Regions from separate parts of the Ralstonia sp. GX3-BWBA genome, predicted to be linked through region 2. Evidence: predicted binding sites of a transcription regulator. Region 2 holds the regulator's gene; each other region holds the start of a gene.
The links. Region 2 encodes FliA, which starts transcription of late flagellar genes. Its sites were predicted from a motif close to CTAAAGTTTNNNNNNNNNNNGCCGNTA; they were not measured.
Positions count from the first base shown of each region.

Region 1 (4,553 bases), on a different contig from region 2:
AACGAAATCGTGGTCGAGGTGCCGCTGCCGATGGCCGTCGTAGTGGACGTCTGCCCCTGCGCCGCCAGAACCTGCGATTGCGCAAGCTGCGTGACATTGACCGCGTAGGAACCTGCAGGCGCCGAGCCCGTCACCGACGCACTCAGCATCGAGGTGTCGTATCCGCTGGCCTTCATGGCGCTGTAGTTTGACGCGCTGCTCAGATTCGACAGCGTGGTCTGGAAGGTCGACAGCGCACTCTTGAGAGACCCCACAGCCGACAGCTGCGTCTGGTACGAGCTTTGCTGGGTCTGCAGCTGCGTCAGCGGCAGGCTTTCCACCTTCATGAGGCTGGACACCAGCGAGTTGACGTCGATGCTCGTCCCAATACCGGGAATCGAGATCGGCGGAACGTAATTGCTGGTTGAGGAGGTGGTAGTGGTAGTCGCCATGATCGGGTCCGATAAGCATCTGCGCCGGCGGAAGTCTCTCTACACAACGGCACGGGTTGCAGCTTCTTTAGGGCAGGTTATGCAGGCGCCACCCACGAAAAAGGGGGGTATCCAAAAAAAGAAAAAAGGCCGACGCCCCGAGGAGCGCCGGCCCTTGGCCCAATCGCGAAGCGGCTGGGCTGCATCCAACTTACTGATTAACCCTTCAGCAGGCTCAGGATGCTGTTCGGTGCCGAGTTGGCTTGCGCCAGCATCGCCGTACCCGCTTGCTGCAGGATGTTCTGGCGTGTCATGTTCGACGTTTCCGACGCATAGTCCGTATCGATCAAAGACGACTTGGCTGCCGACAGCGCAGTGTTGTTCGACGTCAGCGTGTTGATCGTCGAGGTCAGACCACTTTGCTGAGCACCGAGGTTGGCGCGGGCCGCCTTCAGGTTGGTCAGATCGGTGTCGATGGCTGTCTGGGCAGCTGTCGCGTTGGCAGTCGAGGTCACGCTCGTGCTGGACAGCGTGCCGAAGCTTGCCAAGTTAGCGTTGGTGACCGTGGTCACATCGGTCGCGGCATTCTGGCCGTACTGGAAAGTCGTGGACGTGACCGAACCGTCGAACAGCTTGTTGCCGTTGTAGTTCGCGTTGGTCTCGATGTTCTTGTTGGCTGTGGCCAGCTTTTGGTATTCCTTGTCCAGGTTGGCCTGGTCGGTGGTCGACAGACCGCCGTTGTTGGCTTCCACGGCCAGTTGGCGCATACGTTGCAGGTTGTTTTCAACCTGGCCCAGGTATGAGTCGGCCGTTTGCAGATACGACATCGCCTGGTTGGAGTTCTGGATACCTTGCGTCTGCGAGTTCAGCGTGGTGGTCAGGCTGGAAGCCACAGCGTAGGCGGCGGCGTCATCCTTCGCGCTGTTCACGCGCAGGCCGGTCGACAGACGTTCCAGCGAGGTCTGCAGCGCATCCTTCGATGCCGACAGTGCTTGCTGCGTTTGCAGGGACGAGATGTTGGTATTGAGGCTGAGGGACATGACGGCTCCTAAGTTTCCCGATGGTTTGTTGCCCGTGTTTGCTAATTCCGGCTAGGCCGGGCAACGTGACCTGCAACTTGAAGGGGATCAGGTCTGCGTTGTACTCAGGTTATCGGTGGCCTCTGAGGAAAGTTTAGGGTCGCCTTGACAAATTTGTGCGTCGGCGGCGGTTTGGGCTTGCGGGTGCCTGACTTTCGACACCCCCTCCAAAAGAGGCGGCAAGCCTGCTTCTTGGCCTGCAGACCCTCGGCTATACTCGTTCGACCAGTTCATAGGCGCCAGCATCCTTCTATATATAGAGCGCCACACAGTGCACAGATGGGGAGTTGCAAGCCCGCCAGTTCGGCCGGAAGGCCTGCGGGCGGAAAGAAGAGCTCGATGCGAGCCCGCGTTTGACCCGCAACACCCACCATGCTCAATGTCCTGATCGTCGAACCGCACGATATTGCCCGTGTCGGCCTGCGCCAGATCCTCAAGGATTCGCGCCTGGCCCGGCAGATCGAGGCCGTGCCGGACCTGCGCGATGCCAATAACGACCTGCTCGCGCAGCGCGAGTGGGACGTCATGCTCTTCTCGGTGGAATCGGCCACCGGAGACGAATTCCAGACCATCAAGACCGTGCGCCAGCAGCATGCCCGCCTGGCCGTGCTGGCACTGGGCCGCCATCCTGAAGCTCTGCTTGCCGTACGGGCACTCAAGGCGGGCGCCGCCGGCTATCTGCCGATGGACGCCAGCCAGCCGCAGTTGCTGGCCGCCGTCAACGCCATCTCCAAGGGAAAGAAATACCTGCCTTCGGACCTCGTGGAGGTACTTGCCGACAACCTGAATGTCGATTGGGACAAGCCCCGCCACGACATTCTTTCCGACCGCGAATTCCAGACGCTGCGCATGCTCGGCTCTGGCCGCACGTTGGGCGAGATTGCCGAGGCACTGCAGATCAGCGTCAAGACGGTCAGCGTGTATCGGGGGCGCGTGCTCTCGAAGATGAAGCTGCGCAACAACGCCGAGCTGACCATGTACGTGGTCAGCAACGGCCTGCAACTCTAGGGTGTCCCGTAAAGCTACTGCGCGGCCCGATCTTGGCGGTGCGATGCTCGCCGTACACATGTACGGCTGCGCTTCTCCCACCAACCTCAGGCCGCTCGCTACGCTTTCCGGGACACCCTGAATAGACTCAAGACTTATAGAAACCGGGGGACACGCTCGCCGTAGCGGCGCGCGTTCTCGCGTACGAGGTCCTGTACCGCAGCCGGCTCCAGCGGCCGCGTGAGCAGATAGCCCTGAAACTCGTCGCAGCCGACTTCGCGCAGAAATTCGAGTTGCCCGGTGGTCTCCACGCCTTCGGCCACGGTCTTCATGCCCATGGCCTGCGCCATCATGATGATGGCCCGCGTGATGGCCGCGCGCTCTGCCACGTGCGGCAGCTCTTGCACGAACGAACGGTCGATCTTCAACGTATCGATCGGGAAGCGGTGCAGATACGACAGCGATGAATATCCGGTACCGAAATCGTCCAGCGCCAGCGATACGCCCATCGCGCGCAGCTCGGTCAGCAACGCATGCAAAGATGGATCGTCGCGAATCAGAATGCCTTCGGTCATCTCCAGTTCCACCGCATTGCCGGGCAAGCCACTGGTCGATAGCGCGCCACGCACCATCCCGCTCAACTGCCCAGAGCTGAATGCCTGGCCCGAGAGGTTGATCGACATGCGCAAGTCCGGCAGCCCGATGCGGCGCCAGCGTGCAAGCTGGTCGCAGGCAGCGCGCAGAATCCAGCGGTCGATCTCGACGATCAGGCCGGTTTCTTCGGCGTCCTGAATGAACTGGCCGGGCATCATGTGTCCGAAATCGGCCGAATTCCAGCGAATGAGCGCTTCCACGCCGACGATACGGCCGCTCTTGACGTCCACGCGCGGCTGGTAGTCGGCGTAGAACTCGTTGCGGTCGCTCGCGCGGCGCAGGCCCGATTCAATGCGGAAGCGGCGCGAGACGCGGTCATCCAGGTCGCTCGTAAAGGTCTGGAAATTGTTGCGGCCGCGCTCTTTTGCCAGGTACATGGCGGCGTCGGCCTTGCGCAGCAGCGTGTTCGGGTCGTCGCCGTCGTGCGGCGCCACGGCAATCCCGATCGACACGCCCAGATACAGCTCCTGCCCCTCAATATGGAACGGCGCGCTGATGGCCGAGAGAATGCGCTCGGCCACGCGCCGCGTGCCCAGCCCGTCGAGCGCTTCGAGCATGACGACAAATTCATCGCCGCCCAGGCGGGCCACGGTGTCGGCTTCGCGCGCACAAGCCTGCAGGCGGGCCGCCACTTCGCGCAACAGCATGTCGCCAAACTGGTGGCCCAGCGTGTCGTTGACGTTCTTGAAACGATCCAGGTCGAGGAACATGACCGAGACGCGCGAGCGGTTGCGGCGCGCGATCGCCAGCGCGTGCTCCAGACGGTCTTCCAGCGCGGAGCGGTTCAGCAGACCCGTCAGCGTATCGTGCGTGGCCAGATGCCGGATGCGCTGCTGGGCTTCGCGGATCTGCGTGATGTCGACCAGCGACACCAGCACCGAATATGGCGTCGCACCGGCTTCCGATGCCCGCGGCGAGGCCGTCATCGAATGACCGCCATCGGCATACAGCGGCGTCCAGTTGCTGGAAACCCACACCGTGCGGCCATCCACGCAGTGCATCCCGAAAATCTGGTTCAACTGCGGCTGCCCTTCGGCGATCACATCCTGATCAGGCCAGTCGGCCTCGTGGATAGACGCATCGAATTCATCCACCGCGGCGTTGACGACCGTGGGCAGCAAGCGCCCCACCAGCGCTTCCACCGGCAAACCCAGCAGCCGTGCGGCACTCGGATTGGCGTAGGTGACGCGGCGGTCTGTTCCGCACACCAGGATGCCCTCCGTCAGCGCGTTGACCATCGACAGCAGGTCCAGCTTCGGGCAGAAGCCCGGCGGCTCGCCGCGCGCAGGACAGTCGGCCGGCAAGCCTTCGGCATCGACGAGCGCAAGGTCAATACGGGTGGAAAAGGGCAAGGAATTCAAGGCGGCTTCCGGCAAGGCAACGCAGGTATGCAGGGCCGGACCGTGCCGGCGCATTCCATCAT
Region 1 is NZ_QMKS01000020.1:57,422-61,974, reverse strand. Features, by position in the region: gene fliD (flagellar filament capping protein FliD) at 1-431, opposite strand, end outside; gene DOD19_RS19085 (flagellin) at 629-1,450, opposite strand; gene DOD19_RS19080 (response regulator transcription factor) at 1,862-2,497, shown strand; gene DOD19_RS19075 (EAL domain-containing protein) at 2,632-4,368, opposite strand.
Region 1: a site for FliA is predicted at 1,561-1,587, ahead of DOD19_RS19085 (flagellin). Genes of this name have one in related genera too.

Region 2 (4,553 bases):
CGCGCTGGATTTCGTGCAGCGCGCGATTGAAAAGAACCTGACCACCGTGTCGGATGAAAACAGCCTGCTCGACCAGGGCGGCGTGTTTGCCCTGATGGGCCCGACCGGCGTGGGCAAGACCACCACGACCGCCAAGCTGGCCGCGCGCTTCGTGCTGCGCCATGGCGCATCGCGCGTGGCACTGCTCTCGACCGACAGCTACCGGATCGGCGGCCATGAACAACTGCGCATCTACGGCAAGATCCTGGGCGTTTCGGTGCATGCCGTGAAAGACGCGCAAGACCTGAGCCTCGCCCTGAACGATCTGCGCGAGAAGCACGTGGTGCTGATCGACACCATCGGCATGAGCCAGCGCGACCGCGCCGTGTCCGAACAGATGGCGATGCTGCATGCCGTGGGCCCGTCGATCAAGCGCCTGCTGCTGCTGAACGCCGCAAGCAACGGCAAGACGCTCGATGAAGTGGTGGGTGCCTACCGCGACGCCAACCTGGCCGGCTGCATCCTGACCAAGATCGACGAGGCTGCGTCTGTTGGCCACGCGATGGACGTGATGATCCGCCGCCGCCTGCCGCTGCACTACGTGTCGTACGGCCAGCGTGTGCCGGAAGACATTGCGGTGCCGAACAAGAAGCTGCTGATCCACCGCTCGTTCCGGGCCGGTGCGGAGCAGTCGTCGTTCACGCTGGATTCGGACGAATCGTTGCTCGTGGCGCAAGGCGCTGCGCGCAACCGCGAACCTGGCCTGGCCGCTTTCGATTTCGCCTGACAAGGGGGCGACCATGACGACGCCATTCGCCAAGGATCAAGCCGCAGGGCTGCGGCGCATGCTCGGTCATGCCGCTTCCCGCCGTGTGCTGGTGATCGGTGCGGAAGAGCAGGTCGATGATTTTGTCGACAACCTGCGCATCGCGCTGTCCGCCATGGGCCGCGACACGGCCGTGGTGAACGCCCAGACCATGCTGGCCATGGCCGGCGTGCTCGAGCAGCACGACGAGACGGCGGATGTGACGCTGGTGGCCGCGCATTTCGGCACCCGGGCGCTGTGCACCGTTGCTGAAGCCTGCGACGACGTGCTGCTGACCTTCTCCGATGGTCCGGAAGGCATCAAGAGCGCGTACACGCTGCTCAAGAAAACCGCCGTGCTGCAAGGCAGCGCTGGCATCCGCACCGTGGTGTGCGGCGCGCATTCGGTGGATTCCGCCGTGCGCGTGTTCGGCAACCTGGCCAACACCGTGGGCCAGTACCTGAACACCCGTATCGATTTCGCTGGCTACCTCCCTGAGGACCGGCACGTAGAACTTGCGCTCTCGCTCGGCAAGCCCGTGGCGAGCGCGTTTCCCGCATCGCCTTCGGCCATGGCCTTCCGCCAGCTTGCCGAAGAAATGTTGAGCTGGGCCAGCGCCGAGGCCCAAGCCGGTGATGGCAGTGCGCCGTCGCGGGTGGTCATGTCGGCGCGGGCTCCGGCACAGCCGGCAGATGAATCGGCGCAAGCAACGTCAATGTCCACATCGACTGCGACGATCCGCGCCACCGCACGCGCGGCCGAATTGGTTTATTGAGGCGCAGCATGAACGAAGCGTCAAAGGCAGGCATGGATATGTACACCGCAACCGGTCGCAAGACCAAGTCCGACGAGATGGCCACGTATGCACCACTGGTACGTCGCATTGCCAACCAGATGATGGTCAAGCTGCCGGCCAGCGTTGAGCTGGATGACCTGATCCAGGCCGGCATGATGGGCTTGCTCGATGCGCTGTCGCGCTATGAGGAAACGCAGGGCGTGCAGTTCGAGTTCTACGCGGCCCAGCGTATTCGCGGCGCGATCCTGGACGAACTGCGCGGCTCGGACTGGCTGCCGCGCGGGCTGCGCCGCAACGCGCGCACGATCGAGCAGGCGATCCAGAAGCTGCAGCAGCAGAAGGGCCGCGCGCCCACCGAAACCGAGATTGCCGTAGCGCTGGGCATGTCGCTGGCCGAATACCAGAAGCAACTGGTCGACCTGCAGGGCAGCCAGCTGCTGTATTACGAAGATTTCGACCGCGAAGACGCCGACGCCTTCATCGAGAACCGCGCGCCCGAGAACGACGCCACACCGCTGGACCAACTGCTGGACCACGACCTGCGCGAATCGGTTGTCGCTGCCATCGAGGCTCTGCCCGAGCGCGAAAAGCTCATGATGAGCCTCTACTACGAGCAGGATCTGAACCTGCGCGAGATCGGCGCCGTGATGGGCGTGTCGGAATCGCGCGTGTGCCAGATCCACAGCCAGGCCATCGCCCGCATCCGCTCGCGCCTGCGCGATCGCGCATGGCTGCCGACGCCGACCTGATCTGAGGTCGGCTGAGAGCCACTGACACAACCCTGTGCTTCACGGGGTTTGATGGCGGCTCTTGGTTCCAGCTTTACCTGCCAGGTATTTCTACTGCGCGGCCAGCGACTCATGTCGCGGCCGCGCTTTTTCTTTGGCCCCGGTCACGAGGCGCGCTTGGAGGCTTGAGGCAGGTTGATCACGGCGCACACGCGTTTCAGAACGCAAAATATGTACACAAAAAACGGTTGTAATTGTTGACAGAAAAATGGCGCCCCTCCAAGATGCCGGCAAATACGCGGCATCACGCCGCATGAATGCAGGCGGATGGAATCCGCCGCACCCGCCTAAAGCACGCTCCCGGCATTGACACGGGGGCGGCCCCAGGAGACAGACAATGCGCCAATCCCCCGGCGAACCCTCGCCTTCTTCGTCGACAATCGCTCACGCCGTTGCCGATCCCGTCAACGAGCGTCTGCCGCTGCCCCGCCTGTTCGCACTGGGCTTGCAACACCTGTTGGTGATGTACGCCGGTGCGATTGCCGTGCCGCTGATTGTCGGCAATGCGCTCGGCCTGTCGAAGAGCGATCTGTCGTATCTGGTCAACTGCGATCTGTTTGCGGCTGGGATCGGCACGCTCATCCAATCGCTCGGTTTCCTGATCTTCGGGATCCGCCTGCCGGTGATGATGGGCGTCACGTTTGCCGCGGTTGCACCCATGATTGCCATTGGCGTGGAGCCCGGCATGGGGCTGCCCGGCATTTTCGGGGCGTCCATCGTTTCTGGTGTGTTCGGCATTGCCATTGCGCCGCTCATGGGCCGGCTGCTGGGCCTGTTCCCGCGCGTGGTAACGGGCACGGTCATCATGCTGATCGGTTTTTCGCTGTTGAGCGTGGGGATCAACTGGGCCGCGGGCGGTCAGCAGATGATTCCGCAGGTGGTCGACGGCGCGCGCCACATGGTGCCGAACCCGGCGTTTGGCGATCCGTTCGGTCTGGCCATTGCAGCGCTGGTGCTGGTGACGATTCTGCTGCTGACCAAATTCGGTAACGCACTGCTGTGCAATATCGCGGTGCTGCTTGGCATCGTGACGGGCACGCTGGTGGCGGCGGCATTTGGCAAAGTGTCGCTGGCTGATGCGAGCGCCGCGCCGCTGATGACGCTGGTGACGCCGTTCCACTTCGGTATGCCGAAGTTCGAGCTGTCGGCCATCATCTCGATGTGCATCGTGATCGTGATCACGCTGGTGGAATCGACCGGCATGTTCCTCGCGCTGTCGCACGTGGTGGGCAAGCCGATCTCGCGCAACGAGTTGACCAACGGCCTGCGTGCCGATGGCCTGGCGACGGTCGTGGCGGGTGTGTTCAACACGTTCCCGCATACGTCGTTCTCGCAGAACATCGGGCTGGTGTCGATCACGGGCGTGCGTTCGCGCTATGTGGCGGCCGCCGGCGGGGTGCTGCTGATCGTGCTGGGTCTGTTTCCGAAGCTGTCTTACGTGGTGGCGTCTGTGCCGCAATACGTGCTGGGCGGTGCGGGCATCGTGATGTTCGGCATGGTGGCCGCTGCCGGCATCCGCATGCTGGGCATGGTCGATTTCCAGCAGCAGCGCCACAACCTGCTGATCATCGCGGTGTCGGTCGGCTTTGGCATGATGCCGACGCTGGCGCCGGCGTTCTTCCACCACTTTCCGGACTGGACGCACCCCATCACCCACAGCGGCATCGTGATGGGCACGCTGGTGGCCGTGGTGCTCAACGCATGGTTCAACGGCATCCGCGGCGCGCACGAAGTCATGCACGGCGCGGCCGCAGCGGCGCATTGAACATCCAAGCCGCGTGCCTGAATGCAGATCAGGTCTCGCGGCTCAGGTCTCTTCAGCAACCGACACGCGGTATGCGGTGCGCTGCCGGTAGACCTGGCCCGGGCGGAACATGACCGCTTCCGCATCGGGCATGTTGACCTGGTTCGGGAACGCGCTCGCTTCCAGGCATAAGCCGCTGCGTAGCGCGTGCGTGCCCCCCAGCTTGTGCCCCGAGTAGAACTGAAGCCCGCGCTGATCGGTGAGTACTGTCAATTCGCGCCCGCTGCCCGGGTCATACAGCCGGGCGACTGGGCGCACATGCGGGCGACCCTCCGGCGCCGTATTGCGCAGCACGAAGCAGTGGTCGAACCCGCCGGCCTGCGCGAGTTGCGCGTTAGGCCAGTCCAACCGTACCCCGATGGGCGCCCCCTGACGAAAATC
Region 2 is NZ_QMKS01000024.1:128,103-132,655, reverse strand. Features, by position in the region: gene flhF (flagellar biosynthesis protein FlhF) at 1-766, shown strand, start outside; gene DOD19_RS23240 (MinD/ParA family protein) at 780-1,559, shown strand; gene DOD19_RS23235 (RNA polymerase sigma factor FliA) at 1,568-2,329, shown strand; gene DOD19_RS23230 (nucleobase:cation symporter-2 family protein) at 2,706-4,133, shown strand; gene DOD19_RS23225 (aldose epimerase family protein) at 4,176-4,553, opposite strand, start outside.

Region 3 (4,553 bases), on a different contig from region 2:
ATGGTCACGTAGCCGTCGGCATCGGCCAGCGGGTTGCCCGGCTGGTGCATGCGCTTCATGGGGGTGACGGTGTCTTCGACCACGCGGTCGACCGACACGCCGGTGGCGTAATCGTCAGACTCCTGCACGGGCGAGAACACCACTTGCTTGGCGCGGTACGCCTTGCCGTCCGGGCCCGTCACGCTTTCGGCGTTGGCCAGGTTGGAGGCGACCACGTTCATGCGCTTGGACTGCGCGGTGAGCGCGCTGCCCGCTACATCCATCACCTTGAATAGCGACATGTTGATTCCGATGTCTTCAAACACTGTTGCCGGCATTGCTGCCGAACCGATCCGGTTGTTCTGTATGGCGGCTTGCTCCGGACCGATATTTCCCGGCCCGGAGCGCCACACAGTTCCCGCCCCTCTTTCGCCGCGCGTGATTGCTGCGCGGTCGTCTTAATGCCTGTCTGCTGCTCTTGCTGCTCTTGCTACGTCCGCGCTAGCTGTTCTGAATGGCCGCCAGCATCGACTTGATCTTCTGCGTCACGATGCTCAGATCGGCCTCGTAGCGCACGGTGTTATCGGCAAAGCGCATGCGCTCGCCATCCATGTCCACCGTATTGCCATCGATGGACGGCTGCTGCGACGTGCGGTACTGCACTTCGCCCTGCAGCGCCTTGGTCTGCTGCGACAGCGACGCCTGCATCAGCGACACATCGCCGGCCGGTGCGCCATCCACTGTCAGGTGGCCTGAAGCCGTTGCCGTCATCGGCAGGCTGTTACCGCTTTGCTGGCCGACCGCTTTCTGCAGCGCCGACTGAAAATCGAAGTCGCGCGCCTTGTAGTTGGGCGTATCGGCGTTGGCAATGTTCGAGGCCAGGATCTGGTGACGCTGCGAGCGCAAGTGCAGCGCCTGCTCCTGAAAACCGAACAACTGATCCAGCTTGTCGACCATGTCTGTCATTCCTTGCGCGTGGCGCCCTGGTTACTGCTGCCACCCGCCGGGGTTGCGTTCTGTATTGCGTGTTCCCTTCGGCCGGAGAACTCGGCATCAGCGGCCCCTTCAAAACCGCCGATGCCGTCTCCAAAACCGCTGAACCGCTTGTCTTGCTGAGTTGCCGTCATGCGACCTCAGTGGAAAAGACCTGTCTGCGAATCCGATATCTGGCCGAAGAACGAGCAACCTCGCCACCTACCGGGACAGGCTGTACGGCCAGGAACCGCACAACGCCAGGGACTTCACCACGTTGCAAAGTCTAGGGGCCGGTGTGCAAGACCATTCGTCCGAATAAGGGGGGGATTGGCCGACATTTCCGCATTTGGCGCTCGCGCACGCGTGGCTAAACTTCACCGGACTTTTGATGAAGGGGCTCTCCATGTCCACGCGGTTTGCACGCAGCGCGCACCACCCGACCCGACCTGCCGCCACGGCCATGCCGCTGGCTGGGCGCCAGCGCAAGCTGTTGTTGATCCTAGCGCTGGGCCTGCTGGCCAGCGTCGTGCACCCGATCCTGGCGCACGCACAGGGCATGGTGCGCGTCGGCTATCCGCCGATCCAAGCCGTGCAACAGCCCGCGCAGCCCACCACCATCCAGGGGCCGAACGCCATCCAGATGCAGATTCAGCAACAACTGCAGTCGCAACTGGACATCCTTGGCGGCACGAATGAGACGGGAGCGCCACGTGCGTCGGTGGAAGTCGGACCGGTAGATGCCCGCGTGGCCAACCAGCCCTGTGACCAGATCGACCTGATGCTCCCGGCGGCGAACCGCCTGCGCGGCCGTGTACAAGTGGGCGTGCGCTGCCGTTCGCCGCATGCCTGGGCGGCCTGGGTGCCGGCCACGATCCAGATCACTGGGACGTATTACGTCGCCTCGCACCAGCTCCCGCCGGGCAAGACGCTCGACATGGGCGATCTGGAAGCCCGGACGGGCGATCTTTCGATGCTGCCGGCCTCGGTCGTGCAGCAGCCGGCCGATGTGGTGGGGCGTGTACTGCTCACCAGCGTGGCCGCCAACCAGCCGCTGCGCGCCGAAAGCCTGCGCCTGCCGGTTGCCGTACAGGCAGGCCAGACCGTCAAGCTCATCGCCGAGGGCGGGGGCTTCCAGGTCAGCAGCGACGGTCGCGCCTTGAACCAGGCGGCCGTGGGCCAGGTGGCGCAGGTGCGCACCGCCAACGGCAATGTCGTTTCCGGCATTGCACAGTCTGCTGGCGTCGTGGCGATCCAGTTTTAAGACAAAATTGATAACGATTGATCACTTTTAACCGTGATGCGTTATCGATACCTGCCGCTAAAGTTTGAGCCGGGGTTGGCCGTTATGGGTGATAGGATGAACGCGCTCTTCGGAGACACCCGTGAAAATCAACCATATCGTGAACAACACGCCGGCCGTTGCGCCGACCAAGGACGCTGCGTCCGGGTCGACGCGCGCGACCGGCTCGTCCCCGGCCGCTACGACGGCTTCGGGCACCACGCGCCACACCGGCGATTCGCCGTCGCTGTCGGTCCAACAAGTCTCGCGCCAAGTGGGCAGCGGCGACTTCGACGCGGCACGCGTCGAGCAGATCCGCAGTGCCATTCAGAACGGCACGCTCAAGATGGACGCCGGCAAGATCGCCGATGCGGCGCTTTCCGACGCGCAATCGCTGCTCTCCACGCGATCCAAGAAGGTCTGACGGGGCTTTCCCGTCGTCCGTCCCCTGTATTTTCTGACGCCGCCGGTCCGAGGGTTTCCGACCCTCGACTGATCGCGGCGGGGCGGCGTGCCGGCCGGCGGCTGCCCAAGCTTCCCAGCCTGAGGTTCAGGGCCTATTCCCGTATGAAACGTGTGCGCGCAATGTCGATACGGGCTGTAGGGCTAGGCGCGACCGGCGCCGCTTGGCCAGCCAAGCAAGTCGGTCGCAACGACGCCATGCGGCCCGTATCGTCATTGCCCTCCGGGTTGGCCCAAGCGGGGGCCATCTGCTTTGTCGGCGCGTCTTGCAAAGGGAATCACCCTTTGCGGCGACGCCCTTCGCGCATCTGGCCCCCGCTTGGGCCAACGCGCGCACGTTTCATACGGGAATAGGCCCTACCATGGACAACACACTGCTGATCCGCACCCTTGCCGACGAGCAGGAACTGCTGCGCGCAGCCACCCTCACCCTGGATGCCGAAGCGCAGGCGTTGCGCGATGGCGACATGGTCGAGCTCGAACGCATTACCCAGACCAAGCAGAAGCAACTCGCCGCGTTGGGCGAGGCCGACCGTGACCGCCGCCTGTGGTGGGCCCAGCACGGCGGCGCCGATCCGTACGGGCTGGTCAAATACCTGCGCACCGATGAAACCGCCAGCCGCCTGTTCGACGAAAACCTGGCCCTGGCCCGCCTGCTGCGCCAGCGCAACATCGACAACGGCACCCTGATCGACCTGCGCCTGCGCGCCACGCAGAACGCGCTGTCCGTCCTGCATGCTGCCAACAACGGCGGCGGCACACCCTACGGCCGCGACGGCAAGCAACCGCTGTCGATGCCACGCTTCTCGGTCGTCGCGCAATAAGCCACTACAACACGTTTTTTGGGTACAAAAGCCCCGCTTTACGCTTACGTCAATGGGCGTGAAGTGGGGCTAGCTGCTGCTGTCTGATCCTGCTATCTATAGGGGGGTCTAGCACACCACCGATCGGGGTAAACAAAAAGGTTTACATCCCATTGATGGGTGCAACAAGCATGCTGGGGATTTATTCTGCGATTTTGGCGGGGTTAATCCTCCGCGCCTGGCGACATAAACAAGAAAAACCGGAAGGAAATTGCGCCTGAATGGCGTGCCAAGGTTTCGGCCCGGCGGCACCGCACTGCGGTGACTGCCGGTTGAACGGGGAATATACCGAGACCGCACGCCAGAAGCATTTTCCACAAGCACGGCTGCATTGATTTTGGACCCAGTGGTCCAAAAAGGCGCGGCAACAAGCTGATTCCGGAAATGGGCAAACAAACCATAACCAGACAGGCGGCGCAGTGAAATCAATCGTAGTGGAGGCACACCCTTTGGTGCGTGCCGGCGCGACCCACGTGTTGCAATCCTTGCCGGCCATTACCGAAGTGGTCAGCGTCGAGCCGGACGAAGCCCTCTTTGAAAATCTCGCGGCGCATGCGGACGCCGAACTGGCCCTGATCGGCCTGCCCTTACCCGGCATCGACGATCTGCCGGCCCTCTCCCGGCTATTGCAACAGCCGCATCCCCGGCATGTCGCCGTACTCGGCGAAACCGATTCCGCTGCGCACGTGCGTACGCTGATGCAATTGAATGTCTCGGCATATCTGCTGAAAAGCTATTCCGGCAAATTGATTGCAGCGGCATTGGAACTGGTGCTCGCCGGCGGCCGTTATGTGCCGGCGTCGATCGTGCTGACACGGCCTGAAGCCATTGCGGCAGGTTCTGCCAACGGTAATGACGATGGCGCGTTGCTCGGCCTGACGCAGCGGCAATATGAGATTCTCGTCTTGCTCTCGCGCGGGCATCCGGTCAAAACCATCAGCCGCATGCTGAGTATTTCCGAGGCGACAACCAAGGCGCATATCAACGCGCTGTAT
Region 3 is NZ_QMKS01000020.1:18,044-22,596, reverse strand. Features, by position in the region: gene flgC (flagellar basal body rod protein FlgC) at 1-281, opposite strand, end outside; gene flgB (flagellar basal body rod protein FlgB) at 481-936, opposite strand; gene DOD19_RS27555 (hypothetical protein) at 942-1,106, opposite strand; gene flgA (flagellar basal body P-ring formation chaperone FlgA) at 1,358-2,215, shown strand; gene flgM (flagellar biosynthesis anti-sigma factor FlgM) at 2,337-2,657, shown strand; gene DOD19_RS18865 (flagellar protein FlgN) at 3,058-3,519, shown strand; gene DOD19_RS18860 (response regulator transcription factor) at 3,978-4,553, shown strand, end outside.
Region 3: a site for FliA is predicted at 2,274-2,300, ahead of flgM (flagellar biosynthesis anti-sigma factor FlgM). Genes of this name have one in related genera too.